2 linked regions of the Halorhodospira halophila SL1 genome follow. The protein of the gene in region 2 interacts with the protein of the main gene of each other region in a pairwise test. Links are inferred from orthologs where the notes say so. Each region holds a gene or a part of one and is shown on either strand. Other genes may lie near its edges. The genes, in order: HHAL_RS05130 and ftsZ.

Evidence for each region.
Region 1: the proteins of ftsZ (region 2) and HHAL_RS05130 interact in binary tests that used the Escherichia coli proteins (3 or more experiments, as listed by UniProt). The link is inferred for Halorhodospira halophila SL1 from one-to-one orthologs.

Annotation. Positions count from the first base shown.
Region 1 is NC_008789.1:1,068,913-1,085,163, reverse strand. Bases 6,326-9,296 are described here. They hold HHAL_RS05130 (rod shape-determining protein), read right to left. Parts: upstream 8,348-9,296; coding sequence 7,304-8,347; downstream 6,326-7,303. Other genes in these bases: gatA (Asp-tRNA(Asn)/Glu-tRNA(Gln) amidotransferase subunit GatA), read left to right, coding at 8,772-9,296; gatC (Asp-tRNA(Asn)/Glu-tRNA(Gln) amidotransferase subunit GatC), read left to right, coding at 8,468-8,755; mreC (rod shape-determining protein MreC), read right to left, coding at 6,337-7,218; mreD (rod shape-determining protein MreD), read right to left, coding at 6,326-6,340. Also shown: HHAL_RS05165 (D-alanyl-D-alanine carboxypeptidase family protein), read right to left, coding at 1-638; HHAL_RS13445 (septal ring lytic transglycosylase RlpA family protein), read right to left, coding at 711-1,769; mltB (lytic murein transglycosylase B), read right to left, coding at 1,766-2,749; rod shape-determining protein RodA, read right to left, coding at 2,766-3,896; mrdA (penicillin-binding protein 2), read right to left, coding at 3,893-5,815; more of mreD, read right to left, coding at 5,849-6,325; more of gatA, read left to right, coding at 9,297-10,226; Asp-tRNA(Asn)/Glu-tRNA(Gln) amidotransferase subunit GatB, read left to right, coding at 10,307-11,746; Hsp33 family molecular chaperone HslO, read left to right, coding at 11,743-12,633; HHAL_RS05105 (HesA/MoeB/ThiF family protein), read right to left, coding at 12,640-13,383; prmC (peptide chain release factor N(5)-glutamine methyltransferase), read right to left, coding at 13,380-14,225; HHAL_RS05095 (Trm112 family protein), read right to left, coding at 14,251-14,601; ATP-dependent Clp protease ATP-binding subunit ClpX, read left to right, coding at 14,600-15,853; HHAL_RS05085 (3-deoxy-7-phosphoheptulonate synthase), read left to right, coding at 15,943-16,251. UniProt on the Escherichia coli protein: Forms membrane-associated dynamic filaments that are essential for cell shape determination. Acts by regulating cell wall synthesis and cell elongation, and thus cell shape.
Region 2 is NC_008789.1:2,283,735-2,293,035, forward strand. What follows is about bases 4,036-6,963. They hold ftsZ (cell division protein FtsZ), read right to left. Parts: upstream 6,116-6,963; coding sequence 4,955-6,115; downstream 4,036-4,954. Other genes in these bases: lpxC (UDP-3-O-acyl-N-acetylglucosamine deacetylase), read right to left, coding at 4,036-4,793; ftsA (cell division protein FtsA), read right to left, coding at 6,164-6,963. Also shown: trpD (anthranilate phosphoribosyltransferase), read right to left, coding at 1-1,020; HHAL_RS10515 (anthranilate synthase component II), read right to left, coding at 1,072-1,665; trpE (anthranilate synthase component I), read right to left, coding at 1,662-3,137; HHAL_RS10525 (phosphoglycolate phosphatase), read right to left, coding at 3,142-3,822; more of lpxC, read right to left, coding at 3,891-4,035; more of ftsA, read right to left, coding at 6,964-7,402; HHAL_RS10545 (cell division protein FtsQ/DivIB), read right to left, coding at 7,416-8,207; HHAL_RS10550 (D-alanine--D-alanine ligase), read right to left, coding at 8,204-9,118; murB (UDP-N-acetylmuramate dehydrogenase), read right to left, coding at 9,115-9,301. UniProt on the Escherichia coli protein: Essential cell division protein that forms a contractile ring structure (Z ring) at the future cell division site. The regulation of the ring assembly controls the timing and the location of cell division.

The sequences.
Region 1 (16,251 bases), 1.2 Mb from region 2 along the record:
TCGAAGGAGCGCTGCGAATACCAGTCGTAGAACTCGGGGAAATCATCGATCATCGCTCGGGCCAGGCGCGCCGTATCCTGGGCCGTGGTACGCATCTGCTCGTGGGGCATGCCCGTGGCGTTGGTGTAGTGGGTGTTGTCCATGCCCAGGCGGCTGGCGTACTGGTTCATGACCTGGGCGAAGGTCTCTTCGTCGCCGGCCACGTGCTCGGCCAGCGCGACCGCGGCGTCGTTGCCGGACTGGACGATCAGGCCCTGCAGCAGCTCGGCCACGGTGACCTCGGTGCCGACCTCCAGGAACATCCGCGAGCCGCTGGAGCGCCAGGCCTTCTCGCTGACGGTGACCTTGTCCTCAAGCCCGATGTGCCCGGAGGCGAGTTCCTCGAAGACCACGTAGGCGGTCATGATCTTGGCCAGGCTGGCCGGCTCCCAGCTCTCCTCAGGGTCGCGGTGGGCGAGGATGTAGCCGCTGTGCATGTCGACCAGCAGGTGGCTGGGTGCGCCGACGCTCGGCGGGGACGGCGTCGGCACCGATTCGACGATGGGGGTGCCCCAGCGCTCGTCGGCCATGGCCATGGGAATCAGCCCGACGGTCAGCAGGGCGGGCACCAGCACTCGTAGCAGGGTTCGTCTCATCATCGGTCTGGCAGCGGTCTCGACGGATGGCACAACAGGACACCATTGTAACGTGTTTGCGGGTGGGGGCGGGTGTTACGGGCTGACCCTATAGTGATCGATCCCCGCCTCGTCCAGACCCTGCTCCACTCGGTCGATCTCGGCGAGGTTCTCCAGCGGGCCCAGGCGAACCCGGTGGAGGGAGCCGTCGGCGTCGCCGATCTCCTCGACGCTGACCTCGGCCTCGAGGTCGAGGTCAGCGAGCCGTGCCTCCATCCGCTCGGCGTTCTCGCGCTGACCGAAGACCCCGGTCTGCAAGTAGACGGCGATGGGCTGGACCGCCTCGGCGTCCTGCAGCAGTCGGTCGGTGGTGCGGACCCGGACCCCGGCCGGCGGCTCGCTGGAGGGGGTCTCGTCCCCGGGTTCGGCGTCGGCCTCCTCCTGCGCGGCGAGCAGTTCCTCGATGGCGTCGGGCTCCTGCTCGTCGTCCACACTGAAGGTCTCGACACCGCCCTCCGCCGGTGGGTCGCCGGCCTCGGCATCGGCGTCCTTCGCCGGACTCTGGGGCGGGTCGTCCGGGGTGACCACGCGGATCTGGACCGGTGCGGTCCCCTGGTCGGCGATGTCGAGGCGCACTGCAGCGGCGTAGGAGAGGTCGAGGATGCGTTCGTCGGGGTCGACGAAGGGGCCACGGTCGTTGACCTTGACCACGGCGCGGCGGTCGTTCTCCAGATTGACGACCTCCACCCAGGTCGGTAGCGGCAGCTCGCGGTGGGCGGCGGTCATGGCGTACATGTCGTAGGGCGTGCCGCTGGACGTGCGCCGGCCGTGGAACTTGGTGCCGTACCAGGAGGCGCGGCCGCGCTGGGTGAAGCCCTCGGCCTCCTCCCGGCTCATGGTGGCGTAGGTCTCGCCGAAGACCTCGTACTGCTCGGGGTTGCCGTAGCGGCTCGGCGGCACGTCCTGCGGGACGGCGTCGGGGAGTCGGGCCAGCTCCTCGGGGTCCCGGTCCGAGGCCCCGTCGGTGGCCACCCGCTCGGCAGGATCCTCGTCCGGTCGTGGCGGCTCCAGCTCGTCGCGTTCCGGTGCCGCGCAGCCGGCCAGCAGCGCCGCCCCGCCGGCGAGTCCGAGCAGTGCCGTGGCCAGCGACCTCACTCGGCGTGCTCCCTGGCCAGGGCCTCGGCCAGCTGGTGCACGGCCATGGCGTAGAGGGCGCTGTGGTTGTAGCGGGTGAGGACGTAGAAGTTCTGCAGCGTCAGCCACAGCTCCGTGCCGTCCTCGCCCTCGAGCTCGATGAGGGCGGCCGGGGTGTCGCCGTCCAGCTCGTCCGGCACCTCGACCCCGAGACCCGCCAGTTCGTCGACGCTCTGCCGGGGGGCGACGGGACGGTCGGTGGCGGCCAGGGCGTCTCGCCAGGCCGATCCCTCGGCCTCCACCGCCCGGGCTACCGGAGCGTCGGGCTCCCAGCCATGCCGGGCCAGGTAGTGGGCGGCGCTGCCGGCCGCATCCGCTGGGTTGTCGAGGAGGTCGCGGCGGCCGTCGCCGTCCTGATCCACCGCATAGGCGCGGTAGCTCGACGGGATGAACTGCGGCTTGCCCAGCGCGCCGGCGTAGGAGCCGGTGGGCTCAGTGGCGTCCCACTCGTTCTCAGCGCTGAGCAGCAGAAAGGCCTCCAGTTCATCGCGGAAGAAGCCGGCGCGGGGGTGGTCCGAGAAACCGAGGGTGGTCAGGGCGTCCAGGACGCGGTGGTCGCCCCGGCGTGTGCCGTAGTAGCTCTCGACGCCGAGGATGGCCAGGATCACCGGTTCCGGGACCCTGTGCTCATCGTGGATCTCGGCCAACAGGTCCTGATGCTCGGCCCAGTAGCCGAGCCCGGCCTCGAGGCGCTCCTCGGTGAGGAAGATCTCGCGGTAGTCGTGCCAGGGGAGGCCCTCGGCTGGGGAGGCGATGCGCTCGAGCACCCGCTCGTCGTGCTCGGCGGCGGCGAGCACCGTGCGCAGGTGTCCGGCGTCCAGGTCGTGGCGCTCAGCGACTTCGTCGGCGAAGCGCTCGGGCTCGGTGGAGGCCGTGGCGGTGGCCAGCAGCGCGCTGCCGCACAGCAGGGCCACGGTGGCGGAACGGAGGCGTAGGTTCATGTCCGACTACAGGCCCTCACGACCAGAGACGACGGTGGGTATGGATCGACATGAGAATACCGAAAGCCGCCATGATGGTCACCAGTGACGAGCCGCCGTAGCTGACCAGGGGTAGGGGCAGTCCGACCACCGGCAGCAGTCCCGAGACCATCCCGGCGTTGACCAGGACGTAGATGAAGAAGGTCAGCGAGATGCTGCCGGCCAGCAGCCGGCTGAAGTTGTCCTGGGCGCGGGCGGCGATGTAGAGACCGCGGCCGACGATGATCAGGTAGACGGCCAGCAGCTGGGCCACCCCCATAAGACCGAACTCCTCGGCGACCACCGCCAGTACAAAGTCGGTGTGGCGCTCGGGGATGAACTCCAGGTGGGCCTGGGAGCCGTTGAGCCAGCCCTTGCCGAAGAGCCCGCCGGAGCCGATGGCGATCTTCGACTGGATGATGTGGTACCCCGCGCCCAGGGGGTCGTTCTCGGGGTTGAGAAACGTCAGCACCCGTGCGCGCTGGTAGTCGTGCATGACAAAGAACCAGAGCAGTGGCGCAATGGCGCTGGCCAGGGCGGCGCCGCCCACGATCCAGCGCCAGCCCAGGCCGGCCAGGAAGAGGATGAAGAATCCCGATGCCGCGACCAGCATGGCGGTGCCCAGGTCCGGCTGTATCGCGATCAGCGCCGCCGGCACGGTGATCAACACTAGGGCCAGCATGACGCGCCGGGGCCGGGGCGGGATATCGTGGTCGGCGAGCAGCCAGGCGAGCAGCAGCGGCAGGGCGAGCTTCATCAATTCGGCCGGCTGGAAGCGCATGAAGCCGAGGTCGATCCAGCGCTGTGCCCCCTGGCCGATGACGCCCAGGACCATCACCGCTGCCAGCAGCACCATGCCGACGGCAAAGACCCACGGTGCCCAGCGGCGCAGGGTGCGCGGCGGGATCTGGGCGCAGGCGAACAGTGCCAGGAAGCCGAAGGAGACGCGGATGACCTGATTCTGGGTCTGCGCCCAGTCCTCCCCGAAGGCGCTGTAGAGGACCGCTACGCCGAAGGCGGCGACGGCGATCAGTGCGGTCAGCAGCAGTCCGTCCAGGTGCAGCCGCGACTGCAGGAACGAGAGACGGACTCCGACCCCCTGGCTGCCGGGTAGGGCGCTGGTGTTCATGGCATCAGCTCCATGGGCGCATCCTCCTCGTCCTCGACCTCGCTCTCGTCGATGCGGCCGGCCTCCAGGTCCTCGAGGAAGGTGTAATCATCCATCAGCCAGGCGTCGGTGACGGCCCGCGCCACCGGGGCGGCTGCAGCACCACCGCCGCCTTCGGCGTTCTCGACCACCACCACGACGGCGATCTCCGGGGTCTCCGCCGGGGCAAACCCGATGAACAGGGCGTGACTGCGCAGGTGCTCGGGGACGTCCGCGTCGTCGTCCTCGTGGCTCTCGGTGACCTGCGCCGTACCGGTCTTGCCGGCCAGGCTGTACTCGAGGTCGTCGCCGATCAGCCGGGCGGTGCCGCGCGGGTGCTCGACGGCGGCGCGCATGGCCTCGGTGGTGAGCTCCCAGTGCTCCGGGTTGCTCAACTCGATGCGCTCCTGCGGGGTAGTGGCGGCGGTTCGTGATTCGTGCCCCTGCTCGCCGTCGCGGACCGCCTGCACCAGGCGCGGTTCCACGATGCGTCCCTGGTTGGCGAGGATCGAGGTGGCCCGAGCCAGCTGCAGCGGCGTGGTGCTGAAGTAGCCCAGGCCGATACCGGTGATCACCGTCTCTCCGTGGAACCAGCCGCCGCCCAGGGCGCGGCGCTTCCAGTCGCGATCGGGGAGGATGCCGCTGCGCTCGCCCGAGGTGTCTACCTGAGTCGGGGTGCCGAAACCGAACGGTTCCAGGAACGCCGACATGCGGTCAATGCCGAGGCGGAAGGCGGTGTCGTAGAAGAAGACATTGCAAGACTCGGCCACGGCCTGGACGAAGTCGGTGTCGCCATGGCCCCAGTCGCGCCAGCAGCGGAAGGGCTCGTCGCGACCCTCCACATGGTAGGTGCCGTCGCAGTGGACCTCGGTGTCTGGGCGGATGACGTCGTGCTCCAGGGCGGCCAGGCCGACGAACGGCTTGATGGTGGAGGCCGGTGGATAGAGCCCGCGGATCGGCCGGTTGATCAGCGGCTGCCAGCCGGTGTCTTCCAGCTCCTGGAAGCGCTCGGAGGTCATGCCCCGGACGAACTTGTTGGGGTCGTAGTGCGGGCGACTGGCCAGGGCCAGGATGTCGCCGTTGTCCGGATCCATGGCCACCACCGCCCCGCGCTGATCGCCGAGGGCGCGCTCGGCGGCAGCCTGCAGGTCGATGTCCAGGGTCAGGATCAGATCGTCACCGGAGCGCGGCGGGTGGCGGTCGAGGGTGCGTAGCACCCGCCCGGCGGCGTTGGTCTCGACGCGTTCGACGCCCACCTCGCCGTGGAGGACCTGCTCATAGGCGTGTTCGACGCCGCTCTTACCGATGTGGTTGGTGCCGCGATAGGCCGAGCGGTCGATGCGGCGCAGGTCCCGGGCGGTGATGCGCCCTACGTAGCCCACCGCATGGCTGCCGGTGTGGCCTTCCGGGTAGTGGCGCACCAGCCGGGCGTCCACCTCCAGGCCGGGGAAGCGGTGGCGGTGGACGGCGAGCTTGGCGACCTCTTCCTCGTCGAGCCGGGTGCGCAGCGGCAGGGCCTCGAAGTGACGCGAGTTGCTCAGGCGGTTGAGGAAACGCTTGCGCTGGGCGTCGGTGAGCTCGATGATGTCGCTGACCTCATCGAGCATGGTCTCGATATCCGGGATGCGTTCCGGCGTGGCCACTAGCTGGTACGAGGGGCGGTTCTCGGCGAGGATGGCGCCGTTGCGGTCCAGGATCTGGCCACGGCTCGGTGGTATGGCGTTGACCTTGATGCGGTTCTCCTGGGAGAGGGTGGCGTAGTGGTGGTGATCGACCACCTGCAGGCGCACCATCTGGGTCATCAGCCCGGCGACCACCAGGATGCAGAGCACACCGGCGACCACGATCCGTCGCTGGATCCTGGAGGCATCCTGTTGCTGATCACGGATGGAAAGGCTCACCAGCTACCTCGTTGCCCGCCGCCCTTGCCGGTGTCACTGCACCTGGAAGCGGCGCCGCACCCCCCTCATGATGTGAAAGACCAACGGCCAGATGGCAGCGCCGACCAGGATCGCGGCCCACGCCTGCCACTCCGGAGCCGGCCGCCCGATGATGCCGTTGATCCAGAAGACGACCAGCTGGGCGACCACCAGTAGCCCGAGTACCACCACCGCCTGCTGCCAGACCGGCACCAGGCGCAGATGCTGGTGCAGCCGCAGGGCCAGGAAGGCGATCAGGGCGAAGGCCAGGGCGTGCTGCCCGAGCAGGGTCCCGAGCAGGGCGTCCTGGAACAGCCCCACCAGCCACCCGACGCCCACGCCCACCCGCTCGGGCAGTGCCAGGCCCCAGTAGAGCAGGATCAGCGCCGTCCACTCCGGGCGGAACTCCTGCGCCCAGCCCGGCATGGGGACGATGGTCAGCATCAGGGCGATGATGAAGCTGAGCAGGATGATCCCGCCGCCGTTGCGTGGCCGATGCCCGGTCAAGACGCGTCCTCGCTCTCGTTGTCCGCCGCCTCGTCGTCCCCGGCCTGATCATCCGCGTTCTCGGCCACGGAGACCAGCAGCAGCTTACGGCTGCGATCCAGCTCGGCGGCCGGGCGGGCGGTCACCCGGGCGAAGGGCTCGCCGGCCTCGACCTCCACCGAGGTCACCTCGGCAACCGGGTAGCCCCGGGGGAAGGCGCCGCCCAGGCCCGAGGCCGTCAGCAGGTCGCCCTCGCGGAGGTCCGCGTTGCCCGGCACGTTGGCCAGTTCCAGGCGCTGCGGGTCGCCGCTGCCCAGCGCGACCGTGCGTAGCCCGTTGCGGTTGTTCTCCACCGGGATGGCGTGGCTCGGGTCGGAGATCAGCCGCACGCTGGCCGAGTGGGCCCCGACGCGATCCACCTGACCCATGACCCCGTTGGCATCGAGGACCGGCTGGCCGACGAAGACCCCCTGCCGGGAGCCGCGGTCGATCTCCACCAAGTGGGTGTGGGGGTCGAGCTCGACGCGCATCAGCTGGGCGATGGCCACCTCGGTCTCCAGCCGCTCCGAGGAGCCGAGCAGATCGCGGAGGCGCTCGTTCTCCCGCTCCAGGCTGTGCATCCTCTGCAGGCGCTCCTGGTACTCCAGGTGTCGGTCGCGCAGCTGGCGGTTCTCCTCCATGATCTGGTGGCGGGTGGCCAGACGCTCGGAGACCCGCTCGGCGATGGAGAAGGGGGCGTCGACGACGAACCGCAACGGATACACCACCCCGGAGACGGTCTCGCGGACCGGCTCGACGAGGTGCTCGCGGTGGTCCAGACTCATGAGCAGGATCGAGACCGTAGCCAGCAGCACCAGGCGCACGGTGGCCGAGGGACCCTGTGTGAATAACGGCTTAATGGTTCACCGAGCCTCGCAGCATCAGCTTACGGGGCCTGACAGTCTAACGCAGGCCCCGCCGGGGTTTGCAGCTGCGGTGGTCCGCCTACTCGCTGACGAACAGATCGGCGCCCCGTTCGTCCATGAGCTCCAGGGCCCGGCCACCGCCACGGGCGACACAGGTCAGCGGCTCGTCGGCGACGACCACCGGCAACCCGGTCTCTTCCATGATCAGCCGATCGAGGTTGCGCAGCAGCGCCCCGCCGCCGGTGATCACGATGCCGCGCTCGGCGACGTCGGCGCCGAGTTCCGGCGGCGTCTGTTCGAGGGCGGTCTTGAGCGCCGAGACGATGCCCGAGAGCGGCTCCTGCAGAGCCTCGAGGATCTCGTTGGAGTTCAGGGTGAAGCTGCGCGGCACGCCCTGGGCGAGGTTGCGCCCCCGGACCTCGATCTCCTGGACCTCGGTGTCGGGGAAGGCGGTGCCGATCTCCTGCTTGATGCGCTCGGCGGTCGCCTCGCCGATCAGGATGCCGTAGTTGCGCCGGACGTAATTGACGATGGCGTCGTCGAACCGGTCGCCCCCGAGGCGAACCGACGCGGAGTAGACGATGCCGTTGAGCGAGAGCACGGCCACCTCCGAGGTGCCGCCGCCGACGTCGAGCACCATCGAGCCGCTGGCCTCATCGACGGGCATGTTGGCGCCGATCGCCGCCGCCATGGGCTCTTCGATCAGGTGGACCTCGCGGGCCCCGGCTCCCGCCGCCGACTCGCGGATGGCGCGCCGCTCGACCTGGGTCGAGCCACACGGCACGCAGACCAGCACGCGCGGGCTGGGTTTGAAGAAACGGGCCTCGTGCACCTTCTTGATGAAGTGCTGGAGCATCTTCTCGGTCACCGTGAAGTCGGCGATGACGCCGTCCTTCAGGGGGCGGATGGCGCGGATGGTCCCCGGGGTGCGCCCGAGCATGCGCTTGGCCTCGGCACCGACGGCCGCGATGCGCTTGCTGCCGCCGTCACGATCCTGCTGGATGGCGACCACCGACGGCTCGCTCAGCACGATGCCCTGGCCGCGCAGGTAGATCAGTGTGTTGGCCGTGCCAAGATCGATGGATAGATCGTTGGAGAAGAGTCCGCGGATACCCTTAAACATGCCCAGCGTTCCTAAGGTCGAAGGTGGCTCAATCTAGCAGTGCCCCGGGGTTTGGGCAAGCTCGGGGCTATGGTAGGTTCTGCGGTTGCTATCGCGCCAGTTAAGGGGGAGAGAGGCTCTATGGCCATCGACGCAGATGAGGTGCAGCAGATTGCGCACCTGGCACGCATCCGGATCGACGAGGAGGCGGTCTCCGGCTACGCCCGCGACCTGACCGGGATCCTGGCGTTCGTCGAGCAGATGGGGAATGTCGATACCGACGGCGTCGAGCCCATGGCCCACCCGTGGGATGCCACGCAGCGGCTGCGCCCGGACGAGGTCACCGAACCCAATCTGCGCGAGCACTACCAGTCCGGGGCCCCGGCCGTCGAAGCCGGCCTGTACCTCGTCCCCCGCGTCGTCGAGTAACGGAAGCCGAACGCCCATGCATCAGAAGACCGTCGCCGAGATCTCCGCAGCACTGCACGCCGGAGAGATCTCTAGTCGTGAACTCACCGATTCCCTGCTCAAGCGCATCGAGCAGTTCGATCCCAGGCTCAACAGCCTGATCACCGTCACCGCCGAGCAGGCGCGGGCCGCCGCCGACGCCGCCGACGCCCGGCTGCGCGCCGGCGAGGCCGGCCCGCTGACGGGCGTGCCGCTGGTCCACAAGGACATCTTCTGCACCGACGGCGTGGCGACCACCTGCGGCTCGCGCATGCTTGAGCCGTTTCGTGCCCCCTACGACGCGACCGTGGTGCGGCGTCTGGCCGAGGCCGGTGCGGTGATGCTCGGCAAGGCCAACATGGACGAGTTCGCCATGGGGTCGTCCAACGAGACCAGCTACTTTGGTCCGGTGCGCAACCCCTGGGACCTGGACGCGGTGCCCGGCGGCTCCTCCGGCGGGTCGGCCGCTGCGGTGGCGGCGCGCCTGGCGCCAGCGGCTACGGGCACCGACACCGGCGGCTCCATCCGGCAGCCGGCGGCCCTCTCCGGCATCTGCGGGCTCAAGCCCACCTACGGCCGCGTATCGCGCTACGGCATGGTGGCCTTCGCCTCGAGCCTCGATCAGGCGGGTCCGTTCGCCCGTACCGCCGAGGATCTGGCGCTGCTGCTCGGCGGCATGGCCGGCCTGGACGAGCGCGACTCGACCAGTGTCGATCACGTGGTGCCCGACTACAGCGAGTCGCTCAACCGCTCGATCAGAGGTCTGCGCATCGGTGTGCCGAAGGAGTTCTTCGGCGAGGGGCTGGATGCTGACGTCCGCTCCCGGGTCGAGGCAGCGCTGCAGGTCCTGGAGGGCGAGGGCGCCGAGCTGGTCGAGGTGCAGCTGCCCAACATGGAGCTGGCGCTGCCGGCGTACTACGTCATCGCACCGGCCGAGGCCTCGTCCAATCTGGCGCGCTTCGACGGCGTGCGCTTCGGCCACCGCTGTGCCGATCCCCAGGACCTGGAAGACCTCTACAAGCGCAGCCGCGCCGAGGGGTTCGGCGACGAGGTCCAGCGCCGCATCCTGGTGGGTACCTACGCGCTCTCCGCCGGCTACTACGACGCCTACTACCGCAAGGCGCAGCAGGTTCGCCGGCTGGTGGCGGACGACTTCCGCCAGGCCCTGGATCAGGTCGACGTGCTGGCCGGCCCCACCTCACCGACCCCGGCCTTCGACCTGGGCGAGCGCGCCGACGACCCGGTGCAGATGTACCTCTCCGACATCTACACCCTCGGGGTGAACCTCGCCGGTCTGCCCGGCCTGTCGGTGCCCGCCGGTTTCTCCCGCGGGCGGCCCGTGGGGTTGCAGCTGATCGGTGGTTACTTCGATGAGGCCCGGCTGCTCAACGTCGGGCACAAGTACCAGCAGGTCACGGACTGGCACAAGCAGGTTCCCGAAGGGTTCGAGTAGATGCGGGGCGACCCCGGACACCCTGGAACCAACGCCCGCGTCCGCCCGACGCGCCCAAAGCCTACGGAGCGACCTCACCCATGAAGTGGGAAACCGTCATCGGTCTCGAGATCCACGCGCAGCTCGCGACCCGCACCAAGATCTTCTCCGGCGCGCCGACCGCCTACGGCGCCGAGCCGAACACCCAGGCCTGCCCGGTGGACCTCGGCCTACCCGGGGTCCTGCCCGTGCTCAACCGCGAAGTGGTGCGCATGGCCATCAAGTTCGGCCTGGCCGTCGACGCGCGGATCGCGCCGCGCTCGGTCTTCGCGCGCAAGAACTACTTCTACCCCGACCTGCCCAAGGGGTATCAGATCTCGCAGTACGACCTGCCCATCGTCGAGGGCGGGCACCTGGACATTGAGCTCGAGGACGGCGCCAGCAAGCGGATCGGCATCACCCGCGCCCACCTCGAGGAGGATGCCGGCAAGTCCCTGCACGAAGACTTCCACGGCATGACCGGGGTCGATCTCAACCGTGCCGGTACGCCGCTGATGGAGATCGTCTCGGAACCGGATCTGCGCTCGCCGGCCGAGGCCGCCGCCTACATGAAGAAGCTCCACGCCCTGGTGCGCTATCTGGAGATCTGCGACGGCAACATGCAGGAGGGGTCCTTCCGCTGCGACGCCAACGTCTCGGTGCGCCCCGTCGGGCAGGAGGCGTTCGGCACCCGGGCCGAGCTCAAGAACCTCAACTCCTTTCGCTTCGTCGAGCGGGCCCTCGAGTACGAGGTCGAGCGGCAGATCGACCTGCTCGAATCCGGCGGCGAGGTGGTGCAGGAGACCCGCCTCTACGACGTCGACAAGGGCGTCACCCGCTCCATGCGGACCAAGGAAGAGGCCAACGACTACCGTTACTTCCCGGAGCCGGACCTGCTCCCCGTGGAGGTGGATGCGGCGCTGGTCGACGAGGTGCGGGAGACCCTGCCCGAACTGCCCGACGAGAAACGCCGGCGGTTCGAGGAGGAGTACGGCCTGCCGGCCTACGACGCCGGTGTGCTGACGGCCACCCGGGACATGGCCGATTTCTTCGAGCACGCCGTCAGCGAGTCCGGCGGCTTCGCCAAGCGCACCGCCAACCTGCTGATGAGCGAGCTGCTGGCCTACCTGAACAAGGACGGCCTGGAGATCGCCGAATCACCGGTCACCCCGGAGATGCTGGGCAAGCTGGTGGCCCGGGTCGAGGACGAAACCCTCTCGAGCCGCGGTGCCAAGGATGTCTTCGAGGCCATGTGGGCGGGCGAAGGCGAGCCGGACGAAGTCATCGAGAAGAAGGGACTCAAGCAGGTCACCGACACCTCGGCCATCGAGGCGCTGGTCGACGAGGCCATCGCCAACAACCCGCAGCAGCTCGAGCAGTACCGCGCCGGCAAGGAGAAGCTCTTCGGCTTCTTTGTCGGTCAGGTGATGAAGGCCTCCGGCGGCAAGGCGAACCCGCAGCAGGTCAACGAGCTGCTCAAGAAGAAGCTGGACGGATCGTGAGCGACGCCAGTCAACGGTTTCTCTTTGAAAACGCCGACGTACGCGGCGAGATTGTACAGCTGGAGCAGGCGTTCGCCGCCGTCCGCGAGCACCACGACTACCCGCCGGCGGTGGCCCGCCTGCTCGGCGAGGCCATGGCCGCGGCGGCGGTGATGTGCGCCACCATCCGCTCCGACGGCGTGCTCAGCCTCCAGGTGGAGGGGGGCGAGGAGGCCGCCGTGCCGATGCTGCTGGTCCAGGTGGACGCCTCCGAGGGCACCCTGCGCGGTACCGCCCGTTACCAGGGCGAGCCCACCCGGGGCGGGCTCGCTGAGCTGTGTGCCGGCGGTCGCCTGGCCATCACCATCGAGCCGGAGGAGGGGCAGCGCTACCAGGGGGTGGTCGGGCTCGACGACGCCGGGCTGGCCGCCACGCTGGAGGGGTACTTCCGCGACTCCGAGCAGCTGCCCACCCGCCTGCACCTGGCCTGCGACGGCCAGCGGGCCGGCGCGCTGTTGCTTCAGCGGCTGCCGGCCAGCGGCGGCACCCAGCCCACCGAGGCCGACCCCGACGCCTGGGACCGCATCGGTTACCTGGCGGAGACGCTGACCGACCGCGAGCTCCTGGAGCGCCCGGTCAACGAGGTCCTGCACCGGCTTTTCCATCAGGAGACCGTGCGGGTCTTCGAGCCGCGGGCGCTCGCCTTCCGCTGTCGTTGTTCGGCAGGGCGGATCGCCTCCATCCTCCGTAGCCTCGGCCGCGAGGAAGTGGAGCAGGTCCTCGCTGAGGAGGGGGTGGTCGAGGTGCGCTGCCAGTTCTGCGGGGCTACCTACAGCTACGACCGGGTCGACGTGGCGCAGGCGCTCAGCGACGGGAACGCCGCCCCGGGCAGTGATAGCTACCACTGACCCGGTCTAGGGGGCCTCGGCACAGACCGGGCAGTGCGGGTCGCCGTTGACTGTCAGCGTGCGCAGGCGCATACGTAGCGCGTCGACCACCAGCAGGCGGCCGAAGAGAGGAGTACCGGCGCCGGTGAGGATCTTGATCGCCTCGACCGCCTCCAGGCTCCCGGCAACGCCGGGCAGCGGGCCCAGGACCCCGCTCTCACTGCAGGTCAACTGCGGCTCATCCCCCTCGGCGTAGATGCAGCGGTAGCAGGGGCGCCCGCCGGGCCGGAAGGCGGACACCTGCAGCTCCCAGCGGATCACCGCGGCGCTGACCAGGGGGCGGTGGGCCGCTACGCAGGCGGCGTTCAGGGCGAAGCGGGTGGCGAAGTTGTCGGTGGCGTCGATGACCACATCCGCGGCGCCCACCTCCGCGCCCAGGCGTTCGCCGTCCAGGCGCTCCTCCAGGGGGGTGACGGTGATCTCCGGATTACGGGCGGTGACGGCCCGGGTGGCCGAGGCGGCCTTGGGCTGGCCGAGGGCGTCCTGCCGGTGGGCGATTTGGCGCTGCAGGTTAGATAGGTCGACGACGTCGTCGTCGGCGATGCGCAGCTCTCCAACGCCCGCCGCGCCGAGGTAGAGGGCCACGGGCGATCCCAGCCCCCCGGCGCCGACGATCAGCGCTCGGCTAGCGGCCAGGCGCTCCTGTCCGGTGATGTCCAGCTCCGGCAGCATGATCTGCCGGCTGTAACGCATGAGCTGCTCGTCGTTCATGGCCGCCTCCCCAGGGTGAGCCGCTCCAGTCCGGCCAGGTCGCACTCGGTGCGTACCGCTTCCAGCCCGGCAGCCTGGAGCAGTTCGCGCACCGCCCCGCCCTGTCGGGCGCCGTGTTCGAGGATCAGCCAGCCGCCCCGGGCCAGTTCGGCGGTGGCCGGCGGTACGAGGCTGCGGATGTCGGCAAGACCGTCGTGGCCGGCGGCCAGTGCCTCCCGTGGTTCGTGTTCCAGGGCGCCGTTCCCCCACTCGGCGGCGGTGGTCTGCACGTAGGGTGGGTTGCTGACGATGACGTCAAAGGGGCCCGGGGGGATGCCCTCGTTCCAGTCGCCCGGGGTCAGGTGCACCTCGGAGAGCCCCAGGCGGTGTCGGTTTTCCTGCGCCACTGCCAGCGCCGCGGTGCTGCGTTCGGTGGCGGTGATCCGCGCATCGGGGCGCTCATGGGCCACCGCCAGGGCGATGGCGCCGCTGCCGGTGCCCAGCTCCAGCACCTGGCCGCCGGCGGGCAGGCAGGCCACCGCCTGCTCGACCAAGTGCTCGGTTTCGGGGCGGGGGACGAGGACCGCGGGGGTTACGCTCAGGGTCAGATCGCGAAACTCGCAGCGCCGCATCAGGTAGGCCACCGGCTCACCGGTTCGCCGGCGGGCGATCAGGGCGCGATAGGCCTCGATGGTCGCCGCCGGGATCGGCCGCTCCGGGAAGGCGAACAGGTGGCTGCGGCCCACGCCGAGCACCTCGGCGAGCAGCAGTTCAGCATCCAGTCGGGCCGTTGCGCTCGCGGCCCGCAGCGCCTCGGTGCCCTCGTGCAGCGCTGTGCCGATGCTCTGGCCTGCCTCGCTCACCGCGTTCCCGCCGGGGACTCGCCGCTCAGTCGCGCCCGGCGGCAGTGCCGGGGATGCTGCGCTCTTCGAGCATCACCGGGATGCCGTCGTCCACCCGGTAGATGCGGCTGCCGTTGTCGGTGATCAGCCCCTCGTCGAGCGGGGTATCGACCACCGTGTCGTCCAGGTAACGGGCCTGGCCATCGGCAATGTGGCGGTTGAGCGCCTCCAGCTCCTGCGTTGAGAGCGGCTGCAGCGGGCGCTTGGTGATCGGGCAGCAGAGGATGTCGAGTAGTTTCCGGTCCATGGTGGTGAGTATATCACTCTCAAGGTTGTTGCTGGTTGGCCGTTGCAACGGGGTGAGGCCCATGGCAACGAGCAGCGGGGAGAGTGACATGCCGGGATGGTGTGGCGATGTATCCGGGGCCTGGTTGGATGTCCCTGAGAGCGCCGCGGGGGTGCCTACAGACGCTGAGCGGCGCTGCTCGTTCTGCGGGTACGAGGAGCAGATCGCCGGGCCGCTGATCGGCGGTGAGGCGGCCTTCATCTGCGAGCACTGCATCGCCAGTTGCAACGCGACCCTGGAAGCTGATCGGCAGCATCGTCAGGAACGTATCCTCGCCGCGCTGCCGGTTCCGCGCTCGCTGCGACGCTACCTCGACCAGTACGTTGTGGGGCAGGAGCAGGCCAAGAAGGTGCTCTCGGTCGCCGTCTACAACCACTATAAGCGGCTGGTGGCGGCGGCCCGCGGCGAGTCGGTGGAGCTGGGTAAGAGCAACATCCTGCTCGTCGGCCCCAGCGGCACCGGCAAGAGCCACCTGGCCGAGTGCCTGGCGCGCTGTGTCGAGGTCCCCTTCGTGACCGTGGATGCCACCACCCTGACCGCTTCGGGCTACGCGGGCGACGACGCCGAGGCGGTGATCGGGCGGCTGCTCGCGGCCTGTGATGGCGACCCGGAGCGGGCCGCCCGGGGGATCGTCTACATCGACGAGATCGACAAGCTGGCCGCCCGCGACGGGATCGGCGGGGAGCCCGACCTGGCCGGCGAGGGGGCGCAGCAGGGCCTGCTCAAGCTCCTCGAGGGTCGCCGGCTCACGGTCTCCAGCGCTGGCCGCCAGGGCAGTCCGGTCACCGTCGACACGGGTCAGATCCTGTTCATCTGCGGTGGTGCCTTCGAGGGCCTGGAGGCCTTGGCCGCGCAGCGCCCCGGGGTGGGGTTCACCGCCGCCGCCGACGAGCCGGCGGTGCCGGGCGCCGCCGCCGCCTTGCAGCGCTTCGGCCTGTTGCCCGAGCTGGTCGGCCGCCTGCCGGTGGTCGAGACCCTGCAGCCGCTAGCCACCGAGCACCTGATCCGCATCCTCACCGAGCCGCGCAACGCCTTGGTCCGGCAGTACCAGGTGCTGTTCGCCCGCGATGGCTGCGAGCTGGAGATCACCGCCGACGGCCTGGAGGCGGTGGCCCACCGGGCGCGGGCGCGGGGCACCGGGGCCCGTGGCCTGCGCGCGGTGCTGGAAGAGGTGCTCCTCGAGCCGATGTTCGCCGTCCCCGCCGCTGGCGGCGATGTGGTGCGGCTGACCATCGACGCCGCCGCCGTGCAGGGCGGTCAGCCGGGCTACGAATGGCGCGCCGCCGTGCGGCACGCCGTCTAAAGCTCCTTGATGGTCTGAGTCGAGCGCGATTACTATTGATCGGCTAGCCATTCACCACCCGCCGGCGGGCGGGGCGACTCGAGACCGACATGCAAGAGAGCGATCACGTCAACGACGTCAATGTGGCCACCGGTGAACGCCTTCCGTCTCCGGCCGAGATCAAGTCCGAGGTCCCGCTGACGGATGCCGCCCGGCAGACCGTGCTGGACGGGCGGCAGGTCCTGCGGGACATCCTCGACGGCAAGGATCAGCGCATCTTCGCCGTGGTCGGGCCGTGCTCCATCCACGACCCGGAGGCGGCGCTCGACTACGCGCGGCGGCTCAAGGCGCTGCACGATGAGCTCAGCGATCACATCTACTTGGTGATGCGGGTTTACTTCGAGAAACCGCGCACCACC
Region 2 (9,301 bases):
GAGTTCCTTGGTCGTCGCCACGAAGCGCTCCAGCGTCTGAGCGGCGGCACCGGAGGTCATGAGTTCCCGGGCTCGCTCCACACCACGACGCAGATCGGGGGCCTCGCCGCCAACATAGAGCGCAGCGCCGGCGTTGGCGGCGATCAGCTCCATGGCGGCAATGCGCTCGCCGGAGAAGGCGGCACGGATCATCGCCAGACTGTCCTTGGTGCCGGAGATGGTCACCTCATTGAGCGGCGCGCTGCGCAGCCCCAGATCCTCCGGCGTGACGGTGTACTCCTCGATCTGGCCGTTGCGCAGCTCGGCGATCCGCGTCGGTGCGGCGATGCTGATCTCGTCGAGCCCGTCCTCGGCGTGGACCACCAGCACGTGGTCGCTGCCCAGCGCCTGGAGCACCTCGGCCACCGGGCGCACCCACTCCTGCCCGAAGACCCCGAGCAGCTGGCGCCGCGCCCCGGCGGGGTTGGACAACGGGCCCACCAGGTTGAACAGGGTGCGGACCCCGAGCTCCTTGCGCGGTCCCACGGCGTGCTTCATGGCGCTGTGGTGCAGCGGGGCGAAGAGGAAACCAACGTTGACCCGACGGATGCACTCAGCCACCGCCTCGCTGCTGAGTTCCAGCGTGGCGCCGCAGGCCTCGAGCAGGTCGGCGCTGCCGCTGCGCCCGGAGACCGAGCGGTTGCCGTGCTTGGCCACCGGGATGCCCCCGGCGGCGGTCACGAAGGCGGCGGCGGTCGAGACGTTCAGGGTGCCGCGGGCATCGCCACCGGTGCCGCAGGTGTCCACCAGGCGGTGGAAGTCGTCGCCGACATCGACCCGCTCGGCGAGCTCCCGCATGACCGAGGCGGCGGCGGCCATCTCCTGGACCGTCTCCCCCTTGAGCCGCATGCCGATGAGGAAGCCACCGATCTGCGCCGGCGTCGCCCCGCCGGTCATGATGGTGCGGAAGACCGCGGTCATCTCATCGGGGCTGAGATCCTGGTTCTCCGTGATGCGACGAAGGGCGGCGGTTAGGTCCATAGGGTGCCTCGGTTTTTTTCGGTTCAGTGTGCAGCGTTCAGGGCGCAGGGTTCAGGCGACGGCGCGGGGCTGCTCCAGGAAGTTGCGCAGAAGATCGTGCCCGGCGGAGGTAAGGATCGACTCGGGGTGAAACTGCACGCCCTCCACCGGCAGTCGGCGGTGGCGCAGCCCCATGATCTCGTCGATGGCGCCGTGGGGCCCCTCGGTCCAGGCGGTGATCTCCAGCTCCTGCGGAAGGCTCTCGCGCTCGACGATCAGCGAGTGGTAGCGGGTGGCCTCCAGCGGCTCGGGCAGACCGGCGAAGACCCCCTGGCCGCGGTGGCGCACCGGGGAGGTCTTGCCGTGCATGACCTCGCGGGCCCGGATCACGCGGCCGCCGAACACCTGCCCGATGGTCTGGTGCCCCAGGCAGACACCGAGGATGGGCACTTCGCCGGCCAGGGCGCGGACCACCTCCAGCGAGACGCCGGCCTCGTTGGGGGTGCAGGGCCCCGGGGAGATCACGATGCGCTCCGGGCGCAGGCGGCGCACCTCGTCGATACTGATCTCGTCGTTGCGCACCACCTCGACTCGGGCACCCAGCTCGCCCAGATACTGGACGAGATTCCAGGTGAACGAGTCGTAGTTATCGATCATCAGGATCATAAGCCAGCCTCGGCCATCTCGACGGCGCGCAGCAGCGCCCGGCCCTTGTTCAGGGTCTCCTTCCACTCCAGCTCGGGAACCGAGTCTGCGACCACACCGGCACCCGCCTGGACGTGGACCTGGCCATCGTGAACCACCGCGGTCCGGATCGCGATGGCGGTGTCCATGTTCCCCGACCAGGAGAGATAGCCGACGGCGCCGGCGTAGACACCGCGCTTGACCGGCTCGACCTCGTCGATGATCTCCATGGCACGGATCTTCGGCGCGCCGGAGACCGTGCCGGCCGGGAAGGTGGCCCGCAGCACGTCCATGGGACCGAGCCCCGGTCGCAGCCGCCCGACCACGTTGGAGACGATGTGCATGACCTGGGAGTAGCGCTCCACCACCATGCGCTCGGTCAGGCGCACCGTGCCGGTCTCGGCGACCCGGCCGACGTCGTTGCGCCCGAGGTCGATGAGCATCACGTGCTCGGCGATCTCCTTCGGGTCGGAGACCAGCTCCTGTTCCAGCTCCTGGTCGCGGGCCTCGGTGGCGCCGCGCTTGCGGGTCCCGGCAATCGGGCGCACGGCCACCTCGCCATCCTCGAGGCGGACCAGGATCTCCGGCGAGGAGCCGACCACCTGGCAGGCGCCGAGGTCGAGGAAGTACATGTAGGGCGAGGGGTTGGTGCAGCGCAACGCGCGGTAGAGATCGAGGGGCTCCGCGCTGAACGGCATGCTCATGCGCTGCGACGGGACCACCTGCATCACGTCGCCGGCGGCGATGTACTCGCGGATCCGCTCCACCGCGGCCTCGAACCCGGCCTGGGTGAAGTTGTAGCGGGGCTCCCCCGCCGCCACGCCGCCGCCCGGACGCCGGGTGCGCTCCAGGGGCTCGGCCAGCCGCCCGGCCAGTTCGTCCAGCCGTGCCAGGCCGGCTGCATAGGCGTCCGGCTCGCGCGGATCGCAGTGGACCACCAGATAGAGCCGCCCGGCGAGGTTGTCGAAGACGACCACCTCCTCGGCCTCCACCAGGCAGATGTCCGGCAGCCCGAGGGGGTCTTCCGGGGCGCTAGCGGCCAGCCGCGGCTCGACGTAGCGCACCGTGTCGTAGCCGAAGTACCCCACCAGCCCCCCCAGGAACCGCGGCATCTGCGGGAATCCGGAGGGCGTCGCGGCGCGATGACGGTGCTGATACGCCTCGATCCAGGCCAGCGGATCGCGCACCTGCTGCTCGTCGACGAGCGCGCCATCGCGGCGGACCTCAACCCGGTGCCCGTAGACGGCGATCTCGGTCCGGGCCGGCAGCCCGATGATGGAGTAGCGGCCCCACTTCTCACCGCCCTCCACCGACTCGAAGAGGAAGGAGCGCGGCCCGCGGGCGAGCTTGAGATAGGTGGACAGCGGGGTGTCGAGATCGGCCAGGACCTCGCGGATGAGCGGGATACGGGTGTACCCGGCTTCGGCGAGGCTGTGGAACTCGTGCTCTTTCATGGCCTCAGGCCGCCTCGCGTAGCAGCGCGACCACGCCGCTGAGATCATCCACGATGGCGTCGGCGCCCAGGTCTTCCAGCGCCACCCCGCGGCGGTAGCCGTAGGGCACACACACCACCGGAATACCGGCGTTGCGCGCCGCCTCCACGTCGGTTCGCGAGTCACCGACCATCAGCACGGTCCGCGACGCCGCCCCCAGGCGCTCCATGGCCAGCCGGAGCGGCTCCGGGTCGGGCTTGCGGGCCTCGGTGCACTCGCCGCCAACGACCACGTCGATGGCATCCGTCACCCCCATGCCCTGGAGGATCGGCTCGGCGAAGCGCCGCGGCTTGTTGGTGACCACGGCCAGACGCATGCCGGCCTGGGCCAGGGCCTGCAGGGTCTCGACGGCCTCCGGGTAGGGGCGGCTGTGTACGTAGACGGCCTCGCCGTAGCACTCGAAGAAGCGCTCGAGCGCGGCGTCCAGCTCCTCTTCTGGCGGGTTGCCGTCGTCCGCGCCGGTGAGGGCGCGGGCCACCAGCCGACGGGCACCATTGCCCACCCAACCGCGGACCTGCTCCTCGGTCACCGGGGCGTGGTCCCGCTCGGCGAGCACCTGGTTGATGGCGACGGTCAGATCCGGGGCGCTGTCCACCAGCGTCCCGTCCAGATCGAAGAGAATCGCGCGGGTTAGCGAGAGATCCATAGCCAGCTTTCAGGTAGAAAGCTACACCCTACCGGCTGGCCGGCCTGGACCGCAAGCTGCTGCGGCGCTCAGGCCACCACCGGCTGATCGTAGGCGATGGGCAATTCGTCCAGCTCCTCAAAGGTCACCTCCTCCCAGGCGTGCTCGTGCTCGAGCAGCTTGCGCAGGAGGCGGTTATTGAGGGCGTGCCCGGACTTGTGCCCGTGGAACGAGCCGATCAGGCTGCTACCCAAGAGGTAAAGGTCGCCGATGGCGTCGAGGATCTTGTGCTTGACGAACTCGTCCCGGTACCGCAACCCGTCCTCGTTCAGCACCCGGTAGTCGTCGACCACGATGGCGTTGTCGAGGCTGCCACCGAGGGCCAGCCGGGAGGCCCGCAGGGCCTCGATCTCCTTCATGAAGCCGAAGGTCCGCGCACGGCTGACCTCCTTGATGAAGGAGGTCGAGGAGAAATCCACCTCGGCACGGGCGTGCTGATCGAGGAAGACCGGGTGGTCGAAATCGATGGTGAAGCTGACCTTGAAGCCCTCGAAGGGCTCGAAGGCCACCCACTTGTCACCATCAACAACCTGGACCGGCTCCAGGATGCGCACGAAGCGCTTGGGCGCCTCCTGCTCCTTGATCCCTGCGGAGCGCACCAGGAAGACAAAGGGCGCCGCACTGCCGTCCATGATCGGCACCTCGGCCGCGGAGAGATCGACATAGCAGTTGTCGATCCCCAGCCCGGCCAGCGCCGACAGCAGGTGCTCGACGGTGGAAACCCGCACCCCGTCTTCCACCAGGCAGGTGGACAGGCGGGTGTCGCCCACGGCAGCGGCGGTTGCCTTGATCTCGCGGTCGAGATCAGTGCGCCGGAATATGATCCCCGCATTGGCCGGAGCCGGACGGAGGGTCAGGTAGACCTTCTCGCCGGTGTGCAGGCCCACGCCGGTCGCGCGGATGCTGTTCTTCAAGGTGCGTTGACGGATCATGGCTCGGCTCGGCTCCACTGCTCATGCGGCTACTTGTGTGCTCAGACGCAACCCGCGCGACCGGACACACCGCCTTCACCCTTTGGTAGCGGCAAGACGTCGCGAAATATTAGTGTAACAAATCCAAAAAGTATATTGCAGCGCAACAACGGCGCTGCCGCTCAGTCCGCCTGGCGACGCAGGAACGCCGGGATGTCGAGGTACTCCATGTCGCCATCGGCGTCCGCCTCCTTGCGCTCGTTGGCGGCGTTCTGCCGGATCACCGTGGGCCGGTCCAACTGGGCGTAGTCCACCTCGCCGGTGTTCTTACGGGGACCCGGCTGGGCCTGCTGGGACGGCTTGGCCACATCCCCCGCGGCCTGGACCGCCGGACCGAGCCCGGTGGCCACCACGGTGACGCGCAGCTCATCCTCCAGCTCGGGGTCGATGACCGCACCGACGACCACGGTCGCCTCGTCGGAGGCGTACTCGCGCACCGCGTTGCCCACCTCGTCGAACTCGCCGATGGAGAGGTTGTAGCCGCCGGTGACGTTGACCAGGACGCCGTTGGCGCCGGCCAGGTTGAAGTCCTCGAGCAGCGGGCAGGCGATGGCCCGGTCCGCCGCCTCACGGGCACGCCCCTCGCCGGAGGCCACGCCGTTGCCCATCACCGCCATGCCCATCTCGGACATCACCGTGCGGACGTCGGCAAAGTCGACGTTGATCAGGCCCGGCCGGGTGATCAGCTCGGCGATGCCGCGCACGGCGCCGTGGAGCACGTCGTTGGCCGACTTGAAGGCGTCGATCAGGGTCAGGTTCTTGCCGAGCACCGGCAGCAGCCGCTCGTTGGGGATGGTGATCAGCGAATCGACGCTGTTCTCCAGCTCCTTGATGCCCTCCTGGGCCACGCCCATGCGCTTGTTGCCCTCGAAGGGGAACGGCTTGGTCACCACGGCCACGGCCAGGATGCCCATCTCGCGGGCCACCTCGGCCACCACCGGGGCCGCACCCGTGCCGGTGCCACCGCCCATGCCGGCGGTGATGAAGACCATGTCGGCCCCGTCGAGCACCTCCTGGAGGCGGTCGCGGGACTCCTCGGCCGCCTGCCGACCCGTGGTCGGATCGGCGCCGGCCCCCAGGCCCTTGGTGATGCCCGAGCCCAGCTGCACAGTGACCCCGGCACGGGTGTTGGCCAGGGCCTGGGCGTCGGTGTTGGCGTAGATGAACTCCACACCCTCGATCTCGCTCTCGACCATGTGCTGCACGGCGTTGCCACCGCCGCCGCCGACTCCGATCACCTTGATGACCGCGTTCTGATTGGCGGTATCCATCAGATCAAACATGATGCTGCCCTCCTCAAGCGTCCCGGACGCTAGCGATTACTGAAATGACTAGAAATTGCCCTTGAACCAGTTCTTCATCCGCCCCCACAGGGCGCTCATCCCGGCGTCCTGCGCCAGCGCCGGCGACATCCCGCTGTCACGGTTGCGCGCGCCGAAGGCGAGCAGGCCCACGCCGGTGGAATACATCGGATTGCGGACCACGTCCGACAACCCGGTCACGAACTTCGGCACACCGATGCGCACCGGGAGGTGGAAGACCTCCTCGGCCAGGTCGGTCACCCCTTCCATCTTCGAGCTGCCACCGGTGAGCACGATGCCCGCCGGGATCAGGTCCTCGAAGCCGCTCTTGCGCAGCTCGGACTGCACCAGCGCGAGCAGTTCCTCGTAGCGCGGCTCCACCACCGAGGCCAGCGACTGGCGGGAGAGCCGGCGCGGCGGCCGATCCCCCACCGACGGCACCTCGATGCTCTCCTCGGGGTTGGCCAGCTGCGACAGCGCGCAGGCATAGCGGACCTTGATGTCCTCGGCGTGGTGCGTTGGCGTGCGCAGCGCCACGGCGATGTCGTTGGTGACCTGGTGCCCGGCGATGGGGATCACGGCGGTATGGCGGATGGCACCGCCGGTGAACACCGCGATATCGGTGGTGCCACCGCCGATGTCCACCAGGCAGACGCCCAGCTCCTTCTCGTCGTCGCTGAGCACGGCGTGGCTTGCCGCCAGCTGCTGCAGGACGATGTCGTCCACGTCGAGCTGGCAGCGGCGGACGCACTTGGTGATGTTGTCCGCCGCCGAGACCGCGCCGGTGACCATGTGCACCCGCGCCTCCAGGCGCACGCCGGCCATACCCAGCGGGTCGCGGATGCCCTCCTGGCTGTCGATGACGAACTCCTGCGGGATCACGTGCAGGATCTGCTGATCCGCCGGGATCGCCACCGCCTTGGCGCCATCGAGCACCCGCTCCAGGTCGGCCTGGCGGACCTCCTTATCCCGGATCGCCACCATGCCGTGGGAATTGAGGCTGCGGATGTGGCTGCCCGAGATCCCCACGTAGGCCGAGTGGATCTCGCAGCCGGCCATCAGCTCGGCCTCCTCGATGGCGCGCTGGATCGACTGCACCGTGGAGTCGATGTTCACCACCACGCCTTTCTTCAACCCGTGGGACGGGTGGCTGCCCACGCCGATCACCTCCAGCTCGCCATCCTCTTTGGCTTCACCGACGATGGCGACCACCTTCGAGGTGCCGATATCGAGGCCCACCAACAGGCTGTCTTCGCTCTTTCGCACCATGCTCTGCTCCGCCTTAGTCCGCTTCGTCTGCTGCACCCCAGGCCACGGCAAAGCCGTTGGGGTAGCGCAGATCGACCCGCTCCATCGGGGCCTCTTCCCGTTCTTCCAGGGTCGGCAGCACGGCTGCGAAGCGCTCCACGCGCTCGCCGGGGTGCTGCCGGCCCAGGGCCATCTCCACGCCATCCTCCAGCCGTGCGCTCCACGACCCCCGAGGGGAGAGGCTGAGCGCCACCAGATTGACGTGCCGCTTGTCCAGTTGTTCCTGCATCTGTTTAAACAGCCGGGCCACCTCACCCTCGCTGCCCTCCGGCCCGCGCAGTTCCGGGAGCACCTCCGGGATGCTCTCCACCGGCGGCTCGAAGCGTTCGCCGCTGCGGTCGATGAGGGCGTGCTCGTCCCAGCGCGCCAGCGGCTCCCGCTCATGCAGCGTGACCTGGATGCTGCCGGGCCAGGCCCGCCGCACCGCAGCACGCTCCACCCAGGGCAGCGCCTCCAGGGCGTCCCGCGCACCGCGGACATCCACGCCCAGCACACTTCGATGCAAGTGCGGCACCAGGGCCTGGCGCAGATCCTCCCCCGCCACACGCTGCGGCGCGTCGGTCAGCTCCACCCGCTCAAGGGGCAGGATCCGCCCCTCCTGCAGCGCCACGCTGGCCATACCCGCGGCGCCGGTGGCGAGCAACGCCACCGCACCGCCCCACAGCCAGCCCCGCAGCCCCGGCATCGCCGGCAGCAAAGCGGCGCGCCCCTGCGGGCGCCGGGAGGAGCGGCGGCCCAGCAGGTCACTCCAATCCTCACGGCTCATCGCAACGCCTCCCCCAGGATGCGGGCCACCAGCTCGTCGAAGCCGATCCCGGCCTGCGCCGCCGCGATGGGCACCAGCGAGTGATCGGTCATGCCGGGGATGGTATTCACCTCCAGCAGCCACCAGCGTCCGCCGGTGTCCCGCATGACATCCACACGCCCCCAGCCGTTCCCGCCGCTGGCGATAAAGGCCTCCCGACACAGGGCGCCAAGTTCGGCCTCTTCCTCCGGCCCGAGACCGCTCGGGCAGTGGTGACCGGTGTCCTCGGCCTGGTACTTGGCCGCGTAGTCGAAGAAGGCGTGCGGGGTCTCCAGTCGGATCGACGGCAACGCCTGATCACCGAGCAGCGCCACGGTGTACTCCTCGCCCTCGACCCAGGCCTCGGCGAGGACGGTATCGTCGTAGGCCGCTGCCACGCGGTAGGCCTCGGCCAGCTCCTCCGGCCCCTCGACCCGACTCATGCCGAGGCTCGACCCCTCGCGGGCGGGCTTGACGATCACTGGGTAACCCACCCCCTCGTCGAGGACCGGGCGGTCGCCGGTCAGCAACTGACCCGCCGGCGTGGGCAGGCCACTGCCCTGCCAGAGCCGCTTGCAGCGCCACTTGTCCATGCCCAGCGCCGAGCCGAGGACACCGCTGCCGGTGTACGGGATTCCGAGCAGATCCAGCAGTCCCTGGACCGTGCCGTCCTCACCGCCCCGCCCGTGAAGGGCGATGAAGACCACGTCGTAGCCGCGCAGCCCTTCCAGGGCGCGGTCACGGGGATCGTAGGCCTCGGCGTCGTAGCCACAGCGCTGTAGCGCCGCGAGTATCGCGCCGCCACTGCGCAGGGAGATGTCCCGCTCGGCCGAGGTGCCGCCCATCAGCACGGCGACGCGCCCCACCCGCTGCGGATCCGGGATACCACTCACGACTGCTCCCCCCCGATCACGTGGACTTCGGTCTCTAGCCGCACACCGTGCACCTCGGCAACCCGCTGCCGGACCACCTCGATGAGCCCCTCGATATCCGCCGCACTGCCGCCCTCGTTGATAATGAAGTTGGCGTGGCGCTCGGAGACCCGGGCACCACCACGCCGCGCCCCTTTCAACCCG